Linked DNA regions of Hydrogenophaga sp. SL48. The protein of the gene in region 1 interacts with the protein of each later gene in a pairwise test. Links are inferred from orthologs where the notes say so. Each region holds a gene or a part of one and is shown on either strand. Other genes may lie near its edges.

Evidence for each region. Proteins that work in one complex are often made in the same cells at the same time.
Region 2: the proteins of recJ (region 1) and IM738_RS20650 interact in binary tests that used the Escherichia coli proteins (3 or more experiments, as listed by UniProt). The link is inferred for Hydrogenophaga sp. SL48 from one-to-one orthologs.

What each region holds. Positions count from the first base shown.
Region 1 is NZ_CP063400.1:414,499-421,116, forward strand. Bases 2,791-5,789 are described here. They hold recJ (single-stranded-DNA-specific exonuclease RecJ), read right to left. Parts: upstream 5,159-5,789; coding sequence 3,422-5,158; downstream 2,791-3,421. Other genes in these bases: IM738_RS01995 (LytR/AlgR family response regulator transcription factor), read left to right, coding at 2,791-3,109; IM738_RS02005 (phosphoglycerate mutase), read right to left, coding at 5,155-5,789. In the rest of the region: argH (argininosuccinate lyase), read right to left, coding at 1-1,147; IM738_RS01990 (sensor histidine kinase), read left to right, coding at 1,272-2,333; more of IM738_RS01995, read left to right, coding at 2,369-2,790; more of IM738_RS02005, read right to left, coding at 5,790-6,135; IM738_RS02010 (lipoprotein-releasing ABC transporter permease subunit), read left to right, coding at 6,180-6,618. UniProt on the Escherichia coli protein: Single-stranded-DNA-specific exonuclease.
Region 2 is NZ_CP063400.1:4,369,701-4,376,364, forward strand. What follows is about bases 1,085-4,561. They hold IM738_RS20650 (DNA topoisomerase III), read left to right. Parts: upstream 1,085-1,415; coding sequence 1,416-4,361; downstream 4,362-4,561. Other genes in these bases: IM738_RS20645 (SET domain-containing protein), read right to left, coding at 1,085-1,221; IM738_RS20655 (glutathione S-transferase family protein), read left to right, coding at 4,379-4,561. Outside these bases: IM738_RS20640 (biotin--[acetyl-CoA-carboxylase] ligase), read right to left, coding at 1-624; more of IM738_RS20645, read right to left, coding at 763-1,084; more of IM738_RS20655, read left to right, coding at 4,562-5,032; IM738_RS20660 (sensor histidine kinase N-terminal domain-containing protein), read right to left, coding at 5,081-6,550; IM738_RS20665 (response regulator), read right to left, coding at 6,569-6,664.

The DNA.
Region 1 (6,618 bases):
CCATGGCCACGGCGTTGACGGTGATGCCACCTTCCTTGGCGCCGGTGGCCGGGTTGAGCTGGCCGCCCACCATCTCGGCAAAGATGCGCAGCGTGTCTTTCAAGGTGTCCACGGTGTCGAACAGCGGCTCCTTGTCTTCCTGGTTGTCTTTGTTGTAGGCCAGGGGCTGGCCCTTCATGAGCGTGATCAGGCCCATGAGGTGGCCGACCACGCGGCCGGTCTTGCCACGGGCGAGTTCGGGCACGTCGGGGTTTTTCTTCTGCGGCATGATCGAACTGCCGGTGGTGAAGCGGTCGGCGATTTTCACGAAGCCGAAGTTCTGGCTCATCCACAGAATCAGCTCTTCGCTGAAGCGGCTGATGTGCACCATGCACAACGAGGCGGCGGCGGTGAATTCGATCGCGAAGTCGCGGTCGCTCACGCCGTCCAGGCTGTTCTGGCAGACCTGTGCCACGCCCTGGTCGTCCACCATGCCCAGGCTCACGGCCACGCGCTCGCGGTCCAGCGGGTAGGTGGTGCCGGCGAGGGCTGCGCTGCCCAGCGGCAGGCGGTTGGTGCGGCGGCGCACGTCGGCCAAACGCTCGGCGTCGCGCGCGAACATCTCCACATAGGCCAGCAGGTGGTGGGCAAAGCTCACCGGCTGCGCCACCTGCAGATGGGTGAAGCCCGGCAGGATCACTTCCACGTTCTTTTCGGCCACGTCCACCAGCGCCGTCTGCAGCTCCACCAGCAGATTGGTGATCAGGTCGATCTCGCCGCGCAGCCACAGGCGCACGTCGGTGGCGACCTGGTCGTTGCGGCTGCGGCCGGTGTGCAGGCGCTTGCCGGCGTCGCCCACCAGCTGGGTCAGGCGCGCCTCGATGTTCAGGTGCACGTCTTCGAGGTCGAGCTTCCATTCGAAGCTGCCGGCCTCGATTTCCGAGCGGATCTGCGCCATGCCGCGCTGGATGTCGGCCAGGTCCTGCGCGCCGATGATCTTCTGCGCAGACAGCATCTCGGCGTGGGCCAGGCTGCCGGTGATGTCGGCCAGCCAGAGGCGTTTGTCAAAGAAGACGCTGGCGGTGTAGCGCTTGACCAGGTCGCTCATGGGCTCCGAGAACAGGGCGGACCAGGCTTCGGATTTTTTGTCGAATTGGTTGGTGGACATGATGGTGCCAGCGGCGGGGTGGGGTATCGGAGGGGAGCGCCAGGCGCCGGGCCAGGCGGGCCTGGCTGCTCAAACGGGACGCTGTTGCCCCAAACGGGCGGTCGCGGCCTATAGTGCGAGCGTTATGCGCGACTCCCGAATTTTATCGACCTTCCAGGACCTGAGCTCGGCGACGGGTGCCTTGCCGCTCTCGCAGATGCCCGAGCACCAGCGCGCGGAAGCGCTGATCTTTGACACCTGCCAGGTCGGTGTGGTGTTGCGCGCGGTGATGCTGGTGCAGGCGGTGGCCTGGGTGGCGGCCTTGTATGGCGCACACGGCTGGTGGGAATGGGTGACCCAGGTGGCCCTGTTCACGGCGGCGACCTTGCCCTCGGTGCTGATCTGGCTGCTGGCGGTGTGTGCCCTCAAACGCCCGCTCGCCCGCCTGCCGATGCCGGCGCAATGGACCCTGGGCATCCTGCTGGGCGCTGCGGCGGCGATCTATGGCTGTGGCCTGCTGGCCTGGACCGGGCTGGTGGACCCGGCGCCCTGGCTGGCCAGTGCCGCGTCGGGCGCGCTGGTGGCGGCGGTGCTGGTGGCCGCCCTGATATGGCGCGCCCGGGCGCGGGCCCCGGCCGGCACGACCGCGCGGCTCGCCGAGCTGCAGGCGCGCATACGCCCTCACTTTCTGTTCAACACGCTCAACAGTGCCATCGCGCTGGTGCGCGCCGAGCCGGCCAAGGCCGAGGCGCTGCTCGAAGACCTGAGCGAGCTGTTCCGCCACGCCCTGGCCGACGCGCAGGAGGCGGTGCCGCTGTGGCAGGAGCTGGAGCTGGCCGAGCACTACCTTGCCATCGAGCAGGTGCGTTTTGGGGACCGGCTGCGGCTGGAGTGGAGCCTGGATGAAAAGGCGTCCAAGGCGCTGCTGCCACCGCTGATCCTGCAACCCCTGGTCGAGAATGCGGTGAAGCACGGTGTGGAGCCGAGCCCGACCGGCGCGGTGGTGCGCATCAGCACGCAGCTCCGGGGTTCGACGGTCGTGATCAAGGTGACCAACACCGTGCCCTCGGGCAGTGGTTCGCGCGGCCACGGCCTGGCGCTGGACAATGTGCGCCAGCGGCTGACGCTGTTGCACGATGTCGAAGGCCGGTTCCAGAGTGCGCTGGTGAACGGCGTTTTTCAGGTGCGTCTTGAAATCCCGCTATAAGCCTGTCTGTACGGGCGGCATCAACGGAGCGTGACATGGCATTGAAGGTACTGATCGTTGACGACGAGGCGCTGGCCAGGTCCCGCCTGTGCACGCTGCTGGGCGATTGCACCGACCCCCACGCCGAGGTGGTGGGTGAAGCGGGCAACGCGGTGCAGGCGATGGAGCAGCTCCAGCGCATGCCATGCGATCTGGTCCTGCTCGACATCCACATGCCCGGAGTGGACGGCATTGCGCTGGCGGCCAACATCCAGCAGATGCCCGCGCCACCGAAGGTGGTGTTTGTGACGGCACACGCCGAGCACGCGGTGCATGCCTTCGACCTGGAAGCGGTGGACTACCTGACCAAGCCGGTGCGTCTGGAGCGGTTGCAGCTGGCGTTGCAGAAGGTGCAGCGCCAGCGCAGCGCCGGCGAGGTGGCGGAGGCGGCCGGCGGGGCAGAGAGCCTGCTGATCCAGGAGCGGGGGCGCAGTGAGCGGGTGGCGCTGGCCGATGTGATCTACCTCAAGGCCGAGCTGAAGTACATCACCGTGCGCACGGCCGAGAAGGAGCACATCTTTGATGGCGCGTTGAGCGATCTGGAACAGAAGTTTGCGCACCTCTTTGTGCGTGTGCATCGCAACGCATTGGTGGCCCGGCGGCGGGTACGGGCGGTGGAGAAGCACAACGACCCGGTCGAGGGCGAGGGCTGGACGGTGCGGCTGGATGGGGTGGACGAGCGGCTGGCTGTGTCGCGTCGTCAGCTCGCCGCCGTTCGCGAAGCGCTGGTGAGCTGACGCTTCTTCTTTGTCGTGGCTCTGTAGGCTTTTCTCCGGCTGCTGCGGTCTTCGGCGACCGGGGTGACCGGCTCCGCTCATGTCCCCCGACGGCCTGCGGCCGTCTCCTCCTTGACTTCGCTGCGCCGGTCACCCCGATCACCGAAGACCTCTTGGCGCGCCAGTCGGAGAGCAGACAAACCATGCCCCTGGTTGCTGAGGCCTTGGCGTTCTGCAAAGCGAAGTAAAGGAGGAGACGGCCGAAGGCCGTCGGGGGACATGAGCGGCGCAGAGCGCCAAGGCCTCAGCAGCCCGCGAGGTGCATGAAGGCCATCAGACCTCAGCCGCCTCGATGAGAAACCGGACCCGCCGCTGACCCTGCCACTCATCCGCATCGAGCCGGAAGGCCAGCTTCACCCGCTCAGGCAAAGGCTCGGTGTGGCCGAACCAGATGCCGTCCACCGGGTCACCCTGGTGCTTCATCTTGAGCGCGAGGTGCTTCTCTCCCACCAGCCGCTGCGACACGATTTGCAGCTCCTCGCAGAACACCGGCGGCGCAAACCCCTGACCCCACACCTCGTGGTGCAGCGTGTCCACCAGGTCGGTGCGGCGGTACTGCTTGTCCAGCGCGCCGTCGGCCTCCATGCGGCGCTGCAGCGTGGCGGCGTCCAGCCATTCGTGGGCCACCTGCTGCAGCGCGGCCTCGAAGATGTCCAGGTGCTCTTCGTCGATGGTGCAGCCCGCCGCCATCGCGTGGCCACCGAAGCGCAACAACACGCCCGGGTGGCGCTTCGCCACGAGGTCCAGCGCGTCGCGCAAATGGAACCCGGGAATGGAGCGGCCCGAGCCCTTGAGCTCGTTTTCCTTGCCCTCGGCGCCGCTGGCGGCGAACACGAAGGTGGGGCGGTGCATCTTGTCTTTCAGGCGCGACGCCACGATGCCGACCACGCCTTCGTGGAAATCCGGGTCGAACACGATCAGCGCCGGCGGCGGCTCTTCGGATTCGTCGAACATCTCTTCGGCCAGCAACAGGGCCTGATCGCGCATCTCGCCCTCGATGGCCTTGCGCTCGCGGTTGATGCCGTCGAGCGTGCGCGCGAGCTCGTCGGCGCGCAGGCCGTCGTCGGTGGTCAGGCACTCAATGCCCAGCGTCATGTCGGCCAGGCGGCCGGCGGCGTTCAGGCGCGGGCCGAGGGCGAACCCGAAGTCGAAACTGGTGGCCTTGGCCGGCTGGCGCGATGCGACGTTGAACAGCGCCGTCATGCCCGGCGGCATGGCGCCGGCGCGCACGCGCTTGAGCCCCTGCGCCACGAGGCGGCGGTTGTTGGCGTCGAGCTTGACCACGTCGGCGACCGTGCCCAAGGCGACCAGGGGCAGCAGCGCATCGATCTTCGGCTGTGTCTTGGCATCGAACACACCCCGCTCGCGCAGCTCCGCGCGCAAGGCGAGCAACACATAGAACATCACGCCCACGCCCGCAATCGCCTTGCTCTCGAAGTCGCAGCCCGGCTGGTTGGGGTTGACGATCACGCAGTCGGCGGGCACCACGACCTCGCCGCCCTTCAGCGCCGGCAGGTGGTGGTCGGTCACGATGACCTGCAGGCCCAGCTCGCGCGCGGCACGCACGCCGTCGAGGCTGGCGATGCCGTTGTCCACGGTGACCAGCACATCAGCCCCCTGCGCCTTCACGCGTTTGGCGATGGCGGGTGTGAGGCCGTAGCCGTCGGTCACGCGGTCTGGCACCAGGTAGTTCATGCGGTCAAAGCCCATGGGCGCACCCAGCAGGCGCAGGCCGCGCAGGCCGACCGCGCAGGCGGTGGCGCCGTCGCAGTCGTAGTCGGCCACGATGCAGATGGCTTTTTTCGCGGCCATGGCGTCGGCCAGCGCGCGCGCGGCCTCCGCCGCGCCTTTCATGGAGGCGGGCGGCAACAGCAGCGAGAGCGCGTCGTCGAGCTGCTCCTTGGTGGTGATGCCGCGCGCGGCGAACAGGCGCGCCAGCAGCGGGTGCACGCCGCCTTGCTCCAGCGCCCAGGCGGCACGGGGGGGGACATCGCGGGTGATGATCTTCATAGGTCTTTCAGGGTCTGGCTGGCCGGCGCGCGGCCGAGCAGGTGTTTGAACGGGCGGGTCAGGCGCGCGAAGGCGCTGACGGGCTGGGTGGTCCAGGTGCGGGCGTGGCGCTCGCCGCAAAGCGTGAGGGTGACGCGGTCGCCGCGCTGAGCTGCGGCCAGCAGAGCGGCGATCTCGTTCGCGTCCAGGGCTTGCCAGGCGGCCTGCCAGCCCGCCCAGTCGGCCTGCAGGGCGGCCTGGCGCAGGCCCTCGGGCATGGTGGGTGGTTCGCGCAGCGCGGGCACGCTGTCGAGCGCGCCCGCACCGTGCACCCAGAAACCGTTGACCGGCAGCAGGCCGCGGGCGGTGCGCGCGTCGTGCACCGGGTGGGTGTAGAAGAGCATCTGCGCTTCGCTCTGCAGGCGCTTGAGCAGTTGTGCGCCGGCCGGGTTGGCGGGGCTCTCGGTCATCCAGGCGTCCACCTGGCGCCCGCTCACGCGGTCCAGGCTGGCGCAGGCAACGCCACGCAGTGGTTCGCCGCTGGCGTGCCACTGGGTGGCGCTGTCAAAACGCAGGGTGATGCCGTCCTCGGCGCAGAACGGCGCGAGCGCGTTCAGCAGCGCGCGCGATTCGGCCTCGGGCAGGTCGAGTTGCGAGCCGGGCAGCAGTTGCACCATCTCCATGCCCACCTGAAAGTGGCAGGGGCTGAACCAGGCCTGCGGCACCGTGGGGGCATCGCTCTGCGCCGCCACCCAGGGAATGCGGCCGTCGCCGGCCACCGGCAGGCCCAGCGCCCGCGCCAGGGCCCGCTCGTGCGGCGGGCTCAGGGCCTCGTCTTCGCCCCGGTCGGGCGCCTGTTCGGTCAGCAGGGCCAGCAGTTCGGTCAGCCGGGGCAGCGGCAACCCGGGCAGCAGGGCCTGGCATTCGGGGGCACCGGCGGCGGCAAAGGGAACCAGCAGGTGGCGGGACGACTCGGGAACCAGGGGCGGGGCAGGCATGACGCGATTGTCGGGGATGCCACAATCGCCGCTGGAATCCATTCATGCAAACCCCCTACGAACTCATCCTCGGCTGGCGCTACACCCGCGCCGGCCGCGCCACCCGGCGCAACGGCTTCATCTCCTTCATCTCGGGCGTGTCCATGTTGGGCATCGCGCTTGGCGTGGCCGCGCTCATCGTCGTGTTGTCGGTGATGAACGGTTTCCAGAAAGAGGTGCGCGACCGCATGCTGGGCGTGCTCTCCCACATCGAACTGTTTGAACCCGGAGGCCAGGCGATTCCGAACCTGGAGTCGGTGCTCGCCACCGTGCGCAAGAACCCCGAGGTCGTGGGCGCCGCGCCGTTCGTGGGCGCGCAGGCGCTGCTGGCGCGTGGCGAAGACATGAAGGGCGCGCTGGTGCGCGGCATCGACCCGGCGCTGGAGCCGCAGGTCACCGACCTCGCCAAGGACCTCTCGCAGACCGTGCTGCCGCGCCTGGTGC
Region 2 (6,664 bases), 4.0 Mb from region 1 along the record:
GAACCCCTCGCGCTCGAAACGTTGCACGTCGCGCACCAGGGCAGGCGCAACCCGCGCCAGCACCTCGCCCGCCGTGATGCCCACCAGCACCTCGGCCAGACCCGCCGGCGCCACGGGCGGCATCGCTGGCTGGGCGCCGGTCAGCGTGTTCACCACCGCCGTCTCGGGACGCGCGATGTTGATCCCGACACCCACGACCACCGTGCGCTGAGGGGTCGAGTTGTCGCCGATGCCGGCGGTTTCCACGAGGATGCCGCCGAGCTTGCGCTCCTGCAGCCAGAGGTCGTTGGGCCACTTCAGGCGCACGTCGGGGTGCAGGCTCTCGGCCAGACTCACCCCCACAGCCAATGAGAGTCCCGACCAGTCGGCCGGGGCCAGCGGCAGCGCCAGCGAAAACGTCAGCGACTGACCGGCCTTGCTGTGCCAGCCCTTGCCCAGGCGCCCGCGCCCGGCCGTCTGCTCGTCGGCCGCCAGCAGCACCGGCTCCATGAGACCGGCGCGCGCGCGGCGCATGAGCTCGCTGCTCGTGGAGTCGATGCTCGGCAGCACTTCGACGGTGAAGCCCGGCAGATCGGGCACCACCGATTGCCAGACGGCTTCGACGTGGGCGAGAAGTTCAGACATGGACTGTTTTTGGCGGGGCCGGACACTGCTCTGCGCCGGAGCGCGGGACACCGCCCAGGGCACCCGTGGAACCGGCTTTGCCGGGCCACTGGGTGCGTCCCCCCTTCAGGGGGGACGACGCGAAGCGGCGCAGGGGGGTCATCCCAATTTCGACGCGCGGCCTGCCCGTTTCGGCGCGAGCAAGGTCCCGCGGCACTTGGGCGCGCCGCACCAGCAGGGGTACTCGGCCTTGAGCTTGGGGGTGTAGGGCTCGTCGATCACCAGGCCGTAGTCGTAGAACAGCTCTTCGCCGTCGGCGATGTTGCGTTTGGCGCGGATGAACACGCGGCCCTCGTCCACTTCGGCTTCGCAGTTGGGCGCACAGCTGTGGTTGATCCAGCGCGACGAGTTGCCGCCGTACTTGGCGTCGATCACATGGCCTTCGTCGATGTGGAAATAGAAGGTGTGGTGTGGATCGCTCGGGTCGTGCGGGTGACGCCGCAGCGCCTCGTCCCAGCTGATGACCTCGCCCACATATTCAATCAGTGCCTCGCCCTCGGCCAGATCCACCACCGCGTACACACCCTTGCCATGCACGCCGGAGCGGCGCGTCTGGATGCGGCGGCTGCTGGATGCGGCGGGTTTCTGGGCAGTGGAAGAAGCGCGCGGTTGCGTCGAGCGGGGCTTTTTGGCGAAACCTGCGGTTTTCTTCACGGCCGGAATTTTTGGTAAGGTTGTTTCATGCAGGTGCGCGCGTGTGTGTGCGTACCCATGTGTGCGCATGCATGCGCGCGTGAAAGCCGATTGTAGAGATGAAAACCCTGGTCATTGCCGAGAAGCCATCCGTGGCCCAAGACATCGTGCGAGCGCTCACCCCGACGGCGGGCAAGTTCGAGAAGCACGATGACCATTTTGAGAATGACACCTACGTCGTGACCTCGGCCGTGGGTCACCTGGTGGAGATCGCCGCGCCCGAGCAGTTCGACGTCAAGCGCGGCAAGTGGAGCTTCGCCCACCTGCCGGTGCTGCCGCCCTACTTTGAATTGAAGCCGATCGACAAGACCAAGTCGCGCCTGTCCGCCGTGGTGAAGCTGGCCAAGCGCAAGGACGTGAGCCAGCTCATCAACGCCTGTGACGCGGGCCGCGAGGGCGAACTGATCTTCCGCCTGATCGAACAGTACGCTGGGGGTCTCAAGGGCGGTTCATATCAGTCGCTGGGCAAGCCGGTGCAGCGCCTGTGGCTGCAGTCCATGACGCCGGCGGCCATCCGCGACGGCTTCGAGCACCTGCGCAGCGACGCCCAGATGCAGGGCCTGGCCGACGCGGCGCGCAGCCGCTCCGAGGCCGACTGGATGGTGGGCATCAACGGCACCCGCGCCATGACGGCGTTCAACTCGCGCGACGGAGGCTTCTTCCTCACCACGGTCGGCCGGGTGCAGACGCCCACGCTGTCCATCGTGGTCGAACGTGAAGAACAGATCCGCGCCCACCGCAGCCGTGACTACTGGGAAATTCACGCCAGCTTCCTGGCCGAGGCCGGCGAGTACCCCGGGAAGTGGTTCGACCCCGCCTTCAAGAAGCCCACCGGCGACGATGCCGACGCCGACCTGCGCGCCGACCGCCTCTGGAACCAGCGCGATGCCCAGGCCATCGTCGACGCCGTGCGCGGCAAGGCGGCCAGCGTCACCGAAGAGAGCAAACCCACCACGCAGGCCAGCGGCCTGCTGTACGACCTGACCAGCCTGCAGCGCGAGGCCAACGGCCGCTTCGGCTTCTCGGCCAAGACCACGCTGCAGCTGGCCCAAAGCCTGTACGAACGCCACAAAGCCCTGACCTACCCGCGGACCGATTCGCGTGCGCTGCCCGAGGACTACCTGCCCACGGTGAAGCAGACCTTCGAGATGCTGGCCGACAGCGGCATGAAGCACCTGGCGCCGCACGCGCTGACGGCGCTCAACGGCGGCTACATCCGCCCGAGCAAGCGCATCTTCGACAACAGCAAGGTGTCGGACCACTTTGCCATCATCCCCACGCTGCAGGCGCCCAGCGGCCTGAGCGAAGCCGAGCAGAAACTGTACGACCTGGTGGTGCGCCGCTTCCTGGCGGTGTTCTTCCCCAGCGCCGAGTTCATGGTGACCACGCGCATCAGCAAGGTGCTCAACCACCACTTCAAGACCGAAGGCAAGGTGCTCGTGAAGCCGGGCTGGATGGCCGTGTATGGCAAAGAAGCCGCCGAGGATGTGGAAGGCGCCAAGGAAGGCGACAAGGGCCAGAACCTGGTGCCGGTGCGCGAGGGCGAGACCGTGCGCACCGAGACGGTGGAGGCCAAGGGCCTGAAGACCAAACCACCGGCCCGCTACTCGGAAGCCACGCTGCTCGGCGCCATGGAAGGTGCCGGCAAGCTGATCGACGACGACGAGCTGCGCGAGGCCATGCAGGAAAAAGGCCTGGGCACGCCCGCCACGCGCGCGGCCACCATCGAAGGCCTGCTGACCGAAAAATACATGCTGCGCGAGGGCCGCGAACTCATCCCCACGGCCAAGGCCTTCCAGCTCATGACGCTGCTGCGTGGCCTGGGCGTGGAAGAACTCTCCAAGGCCGAGCTCACCGGTGAGTGGGAACACAAGCTGGCGCAGATGGAGCACGGCCAGCTCAGCCGCAGCGACTTCATGGCCGAGATCGCGCAGATGACCGAGCGCATGGTGAAGAAGGCCAAGGAATACGACCGCGACACCATCCCCGGCAACTACGCCACCCTGCAAACGCCCTGCCCCAACTGCGGTGGCGTGGTGAAGGAAAACTACCGCCGTTACGGCTGCACCGGCGCTGACGGCAACAGCGATGGTTGCGGCTTTTCGTTCGGCAAATCGCCGGCCGGCCGCACCTTCGAACCCGAAGAAGCCGAACAGCTGCTGGCGACCAAGAAGATCGGCCCGCTGGAGGGCTTCCGTTCCAAGGCGGGCTGGCCCTTCGTGGCCGAGATCGTGATCAAGTTCAACGAAGAAGACCAGAACTGGAAGCTCGAATTCGACTTCGGCGACGACAAGAAGAACGAAGAGACCGGCGAGCTGGTCGATTTCACCGGCAGCGAGTCGCTCGGCGCCTGCCCCAAGTGCGGCAGCCCGGTGCACGAGCATGGCGCCAACTACGTGTGCGAGAAGTCGGTGCCCACCGACGCGCAGGCCACGCCGAGCTGCGACTTCAAGAGCGGCAAAATCATCCTGCAGCAGCCGGTGGCGCGCGAGCAGATGCACAAGCTGCTGGAAACCGGCAAGACCGACCTGCTCGACAAGTTCGTCTCCATGCGCACGCGCCGTGCCTTCAAGGCCTTCCTGGCCTGGGACAAGGAAGCGGGCAAGGTGAACTTCGAGTTCGAGCCGCGCACCAGCAAGTTCCCGCCACGCAAGACAGCGGCCGGTGCGCCGGCCAAGGCCGCGCCGGCGAAGAAGGCGACTGCCAAGGCCGCGCCCGCCAAGAAAGCCGCGGCCAAGAAGACCGCGGCGGTGAAGGCACCGCGCAAGACCACCGCCGCCAGCGGCAAGCAGCCCAGCGCTGCGCTGGCCGCGGTGATCGGCCCGGACGCCGTGTCGCGCCCCGAAGCCGTTAAGAAGCTGTGGGACTACATCAAGGCCAACGGCCTGCAGGACGCGACCAACAAACGCAACATCAACGCCGACGCCAAGCTGGCGCCGGTGTTCGGCAAGCCGCAAGTCACGATGTTTGAAATCGCCGGCGTGCTGGGCAAACACCTCGGCTGATTCCAGGAGACACCGCCATGAGCCTCAAACTGTATTTCGCCCCCGGCGCCTGCTCGTTCGTGCCGCACAGCCTGCTCGAACTGTCGGGCGCAGCGTTCGAACCCGTCAGCGTGAAGCTGCACAAGGGCGAGCAGCGCTCGGCCGAGTACCTGGCGCTCAACCCCCGCGGCCAGGTGCCGGTGCTGGTGGACGACGGCGAGGTGATCACCCAGATCGTCGCCATCCTGCTGCACCTGGACGCGAAGCTGCCCGAGGCCGGCATCCTGCCCGCCGGCGGCATGGCCCGCACGCGCGCGCTGTCCACGCTGGCCTGGATGAACAACACGGTGCACCCCACCTTCACCCACATCTTCATGCCGCAGAAGTTCACCGACGACGCAGCGGCGCAGCAGGCGATCAAACGATTCGCGGTCGAGAGTTACCGCGGTCTGCTGGGCGAGATCGAGGCCCTGGCCGCGAACGCCGCGCCCTGGCTGACGGGCGACCGCCCGGGCGCGCTCGACGCCTATGCGCTCACGCTGTTGCGCTGGGGCGGCATCGCCGGCATCGACCCCACCGGGTTCACCGCCACCTGGGCCCTGGCCCAGCGCTTTGCCGCGCTGCCAGCGGTGGCCACGGTGATTGATCGCGAACGCTTGCAACTCAACCTGTACCAGCCGCCGGCAGGCTGATCGCTTTGCACCGTTACCGAAGACAAGGGCGCCGCTGGGCGCCCTTGTTCATTCGTCGGCGGGTTTTCTGGCCGCAAAGCGGATGGCCACCCGCAAGCCGCGGCGGGGGCCTTCGGGGTGCGTGTCTTCCATCATGACCACGGCGCCGTGTTGCTGGGCGATCTCATGCACGATCGCCAGACCTAGGCCGGAGCCGTCCACGTTGGTGCCCAGCGCGCGGTAGAAGGGTTGCAGCACCAGCGCACGTTCGTTTTCGGGGATGCCCGGGCCGTTGTCCTCGACCTGGAGGATCTGCACGCCACTGAACCGGTCGAACAGCACCCGCACCGTCACGATGCCTCCCTGGCCCGAGTAGTTGATCGCGTTGTCGACCAGGTTGCGGACCATCTCCTGCAACAGGGTCGGGTTCCCGTCCATCAGGCAGATCTCGGGCATCTCTTCCGGTCCTTCGTAGCCGAGGTCGATGCCGTGTTCCAGCGCCCGCGGCACCGAATCCCGGACCACGTCAGTGACCAGTTTGGCCAGATCGATCTGCGCGCTGGGCAGCGCACGGCCCGTGGTCTCTGCGCGGGCCAGTGCCAACAGCTGGTTGACGGTGTGCGTGGCCCTGGAGCTGGAGCGGGCGATCTGCTGCAGCGAGCCGCGAATCTCCTGCGGGTCGGTTTCGCGCTGCGCCAGTTCCGCCTGCATGCGCAGCCCGGCCAGCGGCGTCTTGAGCTGGTGCGCCGCGTCGGCCAGAAAGCGCTTCTGCGTGGTGAGCGAGGTCTTCAGCCGCGTGAGCAGGTCGTTGATCGACGACACCAGCGGCGCCACCTCCTGGGGAATGAACGATTCCTCGATGGGGCTGAGGTCGTCGGGCTTGCGCGCGCGGATCTTCTGTTCCAGCTCGTTGAGCGGGCGGATGCCACGCACCAGCGCCAGCCACACCAGCAGCACCGCCAGCGGCAGGATGACGAACTGCGGCACCATCACGCCCTTGATGATCTCGGTCGCCAGCGTGGACCGTTTGCCCTTGGTCTCACCCACCTGCATGAGCACCAGCTGCTTCGTCTCGGTGCCGCGCGACAGCCAGGCGTAGGCCACCCGCACCTCGTCGCCGCGCACCATGTCGTCGCGCAACAGCACCCGGCCGGGTTCGGGCAGCTCGGGCTCGTTGGGCAGGGGGAAATCGCCTTCACCGCTGATGAGCCGGCCGCGCGCGTCCAGCACCTGGTAGTACACGAGGTCGCTGTCGTCGGCCCGCAGCAGGTCGCGGGCCTGGGGGGTGAGGTTGAAGCTGACCTTTTTGTCGGTGGCCACCACGAACTGCGTCAGTGCCTGCAGGTTGAACTCCAGCGCCCGGTCGAACGGCTTGGTGGCGATGCCCTGGGCCACGAACCACGTCAGCGCCAGCGACAGCGGCCACAGCAGCAGCAGCGGCGTGAGCATCCAGTCCAGGATCTCGCCGAACAGGCTGCGCTGCTCGCGCTGGAACAGCCCGAAGGAGATGCGCGCGCTGTCGTGCGGCTCGTCGGCCATGTCAGAGCGCAGCCGGGGTCAAATCTTCTCCAGGCAATAGCCCAGCCCCCGCACCGTGGCGATGCGGATCGGGCCCTTCTCGATCTTCTTGCGCAGGCGGTGGATGTAGACCTC